2 regions of the Sediminibacillus dalangtanensis genome follow, and region 2 is predicted to be linked to the other one. Evidence: riboswitches for the same ligand, from Rfam matches in the RefSeq annotation. Region 2 holds a riboswitch; the other holds the start of a gene.
The links. Region 2 has a riboswitch for cobalamin ahead of ERJ70_RS10580 (DUF4430 domain-containing protein). Riboswitches for the same ligand answer to the same signal wherever they lie in the genome.
Positions count from the first base shown of each region.

Region 1: it holds a riboswitch for cobalamin, as region 2 does, so the genes downstream of both, ERJ70_RS01330 (ribonucleoside-diphosphate reductase subunit alpha) here and ERJ70_RS10580 (DUF4430 domain-containing protein) in region 2, are expected to answer to the same signal.

Region 1 covers NZ_CP046956.1:242,790-245,896, reverse strand. Annotated here, with positions in the region: gene ERJ70_RS01330 (ribonucleoside-diphosphate reductase subunit alpha) at 1-1,968, opposite strand, end outside; cobalamin riboswitch at 2,220-2,413, opposite strand; gene ERJ70_RS01325 (NAD(P)-dependent oxidoreductase) at 2,659-3,107, shown strand, end outside.
Region 2 covers NZ_CP046956.1:2,103,244-2,106,350, reverse strand. Annotated here, with positions in the region: gene ERJ70_RS10585 (ATP-binding protein) at 1-1,009, shown strand, start outside; cobalamin riboswitch at 1,095-1,296, shown strand; gene ERJ70_RS10580 (DUF4430 domain-containing protein) at 1,458-1,874, shown strand; gene ERJ70_RS10575 (ECF transporter S component) at 1,880-2,401, shown strand; gene sigX (RNA polymerase sigma factor SigX) at 2,534-3,070, shown strand; gene ERJ70_RS10565 (RsiX family anti-sigma factor) at 3,067-3,107, shown strand, end outside.

The sequences.
Region 1 (3,107 bases), 1.9 Mb from region 2:
TTTCTCCTCGGCATAAAACTTTTGGAAAATCGGATCAATACTGGCGGTGCTCCCCGCGATCAAAGATGTCGAGGAATTCGGCGCAACTGCCATTAAATAGCTGTTCCGGATTCCGAATTCCTGCACCTGTTCCTGCAAATCGGACCAAGCATAGTCTGAATCTGTTTCAGTTGTATAGCCCTTCTTTTCAAAGTATTTGCCTGTTTGCCAGTCTGAACCTTCAAATGCGGCACAAGCACCTTTCTCTTTAGCCAGTTCCATGCTGGACCGGATTGTCAGAAAAGCGATTTTTTCGTACAGCTTGTCCGCATAGGCTACTGCTTCCTCGCTTTCCCAACGGATTCCTTTCAACGCCAGAAGATGGTGCCATCCAAACGTACCAAGACCGACTGCCCGGTATTTTTGATTGGTGAGCTGTGCTTGTAATACCGGAATCGTGTTCAAATCGATTACGTTATCGAGCATCCTCACCTGGATAGGAACCAATCGTTCCAGAACGCCTTCTGTCACTGCCCTGCCCAAATGGATGGAGGACAAGTTGCAGACAACAAAGTCACCAGGTTGCTTATTCACGACTATTTTCCCGTCGACGGTCTGCTGTTCTTCTACTACAGTCGGGCTTTGGTTTTGCGTGATTTCCGTGCAAAGATTGCTCGAATAAATCATGCCGAGATGGCTGTTCGGATTATGCCGATTCACTTCATCCCGATAAAACATGAAAGGACCACCGGTTTCGAGCTGGCTTTTCAGAATCCGTTTCATCAGGTCAATTGCAGGGATTTCTTGTTTACTAAGATCTGGGTGTTGAACACATTCCCAATATTTTTCCCGGAAGCTTCCATCGCCCTTTGACTCGTCAAAATAATCTTCAAGCGAATACCCCATTACTGTCCGGACCTCATGAGGATCGAACAAGTACCAGTTCTCTCTAGCTTCTACCTGCTCCATGAAAAGATCCGGAAGACATACTCCTGTGAACAAATCGTGTGTCCGAAGCCGCTCATCCCCATTGTTCAGTTTCGCATCCAGAAAAGAAGATATATCTTTATGCCAAATATCCAGATAGACACAGATTGCTCCTTTGCGCTGGCCAAGCTGATCGACACTGACCGCTGTGTTGTTCAACTGTTTCATCCATGGCAAAACACCGGATGATGCTCCACTGAACCCTTTAATCGCACTGCCGCGGCTGCGGATTTTTCCCAAATAAACGCCGATTCCGCCGCCGTTCTTAGACAGGTTGGCGATATCGGTATTACTGTCGAAAATCCCCTGCAGACTGTCGTCTACTGTATCGATAAAGCAGCTGGATAACTGACCATAGCTTTTTCCTGCGTTGGAAAGCGTCGGTGTAGCCACCGTCATGTACAGGTTACTCAATGCCCAATATGCTTCTTTAATCAACTCTATCCGTTTTTCTGCAGGCTCATTTTTCATCAACGTCATACAAATGATCATGAATCGTTCCTGTGGCAGCTCATAAACCTTGCCTTGGTAATCCTTGGCAATATAACGGTCTGCCAATGTCCGGAGACCGATGTATGTGAACATGTTGTCTTTGTCTGGATCGATCGCCTGTTCCAGTTCCTGTATTTCCTGTTCACTATAAGTATCAAGTAAGAAGCGGTCATAGATGCCGATGTCCGTCAGATGACGGATGACTTGCCCAAACGGACCGTATTTCCTGCCTGGATCGTATCCCCTGTTCTCGGCTGCTTCCTGATACAGCTGCTGTAAGTATAAAGCTGCTGCTGCATAGGTCCAATCCGGTGCATTTTCGTCCAGGTTGGCCAGCGCCTCCAAAATCAACTGGTGGATCCATTCATCATCGGGGAGCCATGGTTTTTGCTCCAATACTTTGTCACCGTGTTCAACTAATGCTTGAATATCCAAATCCGGAAAACGACCGGTCAGAATCTTCGGTATTTCTCTCTTCCAATCACTTCGTTTAACTTCTGTTTCGATCATTATTTACTCCTCCTTTTGTCCAAGTGAACACAGGTTGAAGGGCAGAGCCCAGTCACCTTATAAGTGTTAAGGTACTATCATGTTGAGATTTTCTAATGAGGTTATGTATCTCTTTCTTCCGGTAAAGGCACTTTTATGCATATAAAAAATCCGCCCATGAGACATGGACGGATTGAAAACGACAGACAGTAAACATGGCAAAAACAGCCACTTTTCCCCTATCGTTTTCACTCCCCAGTCCCCGAAGAAATGAAACGCTACAAGAAAAGGCAGGTCTCCTGACTCGTGCTTCTGCCTACTAGAGACCTTCCCAAACCGGCGCCGTAAAGCAAAGCGGTTTAGTGGAACTTCTCGTTCGTCCACACTTACAGTTGCGGGGACAGTTCCGGTTTTTCACCGGATTCCCTTTTAAGACAATGCTGTCACCTATTCTTGCACGGAATCAACATATAGTATTCACTTTCAATAACTAAACAATATATTGTGTTAATTATGACTTTATCACAATCATTTTTTTGTTGCAATCCAAATAATTCCCTGATTGTTCTTTCACTAGGAGTAAACCCTGGCGTTACGCGGAAAATGCCGGATTAAAAAATTTTTTGTCGAAGTATCGTGATTTTATAGAAAGGATTTTTCGTTTTTTTATCGAACTAAGTTTAGACATAAAGAGACAGAAAGGAAGGATGAATGATGGCCTTAGCAAAAGATACAGTCATTGGCTTTATCGGTACAGGTGTGATGGGAAAAAGTATGGCTGCCAACCTGATGGAAGCCGGATTCCCTTTGAATGTATATACGCGAACCAAAACAAAAGCAGAGGAACTCTTGGAAGCTGGAGCTGTCTGGAAGGAAAGCGCAGCTGATCTTGCAGCAGAATCAGATGTGATTATTACTATCGTCGGTTACCCCTCTGATGTAGAAGAAGTATACTTCGGTGACAGCGGTATCCTGGCTCACGCCAAGGCCGGCAGCTTCGTCATCGATATGACCACTTCCAAGCCCAAGCTTGCTGAAAGAATTTATAAAGAAGCGGCGAAAAAAGAAATCGAATCTGTCGATGCACCAGTTTCGGGTGGGGACGTCGGGGCAAAAAACGGAACACTCGCCATCATGGCCGGCGGGTCTGAAGCTGCTTA
Region 2 (3,107 bases):
GAGCATCTTAAGTTCCATGGCGGATGGAGTCTTGACCCTTAACCGAAAAGGGAACATTATGGTTTCCAATCCACCTTCCGAAAAGTTTCTTAAAGACTGGCATTATGAAAATGATTCTGCTGAAGAGGAAGTAAACTTGCCAACAGAATTAATGGAAACGTTGGATGAAGTCGTTGCCACAGAGAAGGAAGTCATGCGGGAAATCTCGATACAAGGAAGAAACTGGGCGATGATCATGACGCCTTTATACGATCAGTCCTATGTCAGGGGAGCAGTAGCAGTATTTCGGGATGTGACAGATGAAAGACGTCTTGATAAACTACGGAAAGACTTTATTGCCAACGTTTCCCATGAACTGCGAACGCCGATTTCTCTTCTACAAGGTTATAGTGAAGCAATAGTTGACAATATTGCGGAAAGTAAGGAAGAAAAAAATGAGCTTGCGGGGATCATCCATGAGGAATCGCTTCGCATTGGCCGGCTTGTAAACGAACTGCTCGACTTGGCCAGAATGGAGTCAGGCCATATACAATTGGAATTGGAATCGGTGGATATGGAGCCGTTTTTAGATCGGATTGTCAAAAAATTCAGTGGCATGGCACATGATAAAGCTGTTTCTCTGTCTCTGGAAAATAATCTTCAGGTAACACAACTCACATTCGATCCGGACAAAATCGAACAAGTTTTTACGAACCTGATTGATAATGCGATTAAGCATTCATTTGCAGGCGGAAAGGTCAGAATTATTCTCGCCGAGGAAGAAAAAGAAGTGGTTTGCTCAATCATGGATGAAGGAGCAGGTATTCCTGCCGACGATTTGCCTTTTGTTTTTGAACGATTTTATAAAGCAGACAAATCAAGAAAAAGAGAAAACAGTAAGACGGGAACTGGTTTAGGACTGGCAATTGCAAAAAACATCATGGAAGCGCACCAGGGTTCGCTGACTGTCCAAAGCAAAGTAGAAGAAGGGACAACCTTCACCTTCCGGATTCCGAAAAAAATCGAATAATCGTTAAACTTGAGGAATAATCTTGTTCCTTATGTAACATTACAACTTCCTAATTATAGGGAACTATGATAAAATGATTTCTGGAAATCAAATAGAATACTGCGGTGCCTTTCAGTCGGTTTTGCCGTCTGGCAGGCTGAAAAGGGAATCTGGTGAAAAACCAGAGCTGTCCTCGCAACTGTAAGTACGGACGAAAAGGAAAAACCACTGTGAGCTTTTAGTCATGGGAAGGTTCCTAAGTAGAAAGATGTACGAGCCAGTAGACCTGCCGTTGTTGCCTGTTTCAAACCTTCGGGGATTGAGTGTTTGAGACTGCCGGTGTGTGGTTTGTCATCCATTACAGCTGGTTTGTCTCTTTAGCTTATCTTCTCAGAGGATAAGCTTTTATTTTTGTACATAAATAGCACTTTTCCTGTCCCTGAAAATTATAATTGGGAGGTTGGAAGAAATGAAGAAGTTTTTATTCGCGTTATTAAGTTTGTTATTTGCCGCTGGTATCGTGACCGGCTGTGCGGAGCAGGATTCGTCGAACAATGAGACGGCGGAAACAACGGAGCAATCCGGTGAATCAGAAAGTCAAGAAGCGGTGATGGTCACCATTTCAGAGGATGAAGGGGAAAATGTCATCACTGAAAAAGAAGTTGAAATCGAAGAAGGGGCTATTTTACTTGATGTGATGAAAGAAAACTTCGAAGTAGAAGAAGCGGATGGCTTTATTACTTCCATCGAAGGTGTCAGTCAAAACGAAGAGGAAGGGAAATACTGGATGTACACCGTCAATGGAGAAATGGCCGAGGTTGGTGCAAACGAGTATGAACTAAGCCCGGAAGATGAAGTCACGTTCGATTTGCATGCCATGGAATGATATGAGTGAATACCTATAAACTCACTCTAATTGCAGTTCTCGCAGCTTTGGCTGTCGTGGGCAGATATACCTTTCAGTTTCTTCCCAATGTACAGCCGGTGACTGCCTTGATCATTATTTGTGGTTTCTTTTTAGGTCCTCTATCCGGAGTATTGCTTGCTGGATTGACTACTTATCTTTCCAATTTATTCCTCGGTATGGGGCTTTGGACTATCTGGCAAATAGTTGGCTGGGCATTAATCGGGTTGATGAGCGGATTGATCGGGAAATACTGGAGGGATATTCCGCTGCCGGTGATGATTGTTTTTGCCGTTATGTGCGGCTATCTTTACGGACTGATTGTGTCATTGGCAACCTTCTCAGTGGCGGGGAATTTTCTTTCCTATTACCTTTTGGGTTTGCCGTTTGATACTTATCATGCAGTAGGCAACGGAATTTTTATGGCGATTTTGTTCCCGGTATTCTCCAGGATTTTCACAAAATATCTCCGTAATTCAGAATATGGAAAAATACCAGCTAGTAAATAGCTGGTATTTTTTTGGTTTACCCCTAAAAGAAAGCAATAAATAAAGTTATAATAGAAGCGATTGACAAAAATGTTCCTTCATTGTAACCTTTTTGCTTCGCACTCCGACAATATAGTGAACGGGGGATCTGGCATGAGAGCCGTTTTTCAGGATTTGTACAAAAAATATCATCAGGATTTATACCAATTTTTAATATATATGACAAAGGATAAGGAGCAAGCAGAAGACCTCGTCCAGGAAGTTTATATAAAAGTATTGAAGTCCATTCACACATTCAAAGGAGAAAGCAGCGAAAAAACGTGGCTTTTTTCCATAGCCAGGCACGTAGCAATCGATTATTTCCGAAAACAGTCGAATAAACGAAAGCGGATCCTTGATTTTTTTGATTGGGGAGAACGAGGAGAACAATTGGAAGACCAATCCATTCTTCCGGAAGAAATAGCTGAGCAAAATGAAGAAATGAGACAGATTTATCACTGTCTCGATAAATGTAGTCTGGATCAAAAAAGTGTTATCATTTTACGGTATATTCAATCATTTTCTTTAAAGGAAACAGCAGAAACGCTCGGTTGGAGTATTAGCAAAGTGAAGACAACGCAACATAGAGCCATCAAGGCATTGCGACAGCTACTACAGCAGGAATACGGAGAGGAGGGGGATATACAGTGAAAAAAGGATGGAATAATCAACGTGTAGAGGAAAACTT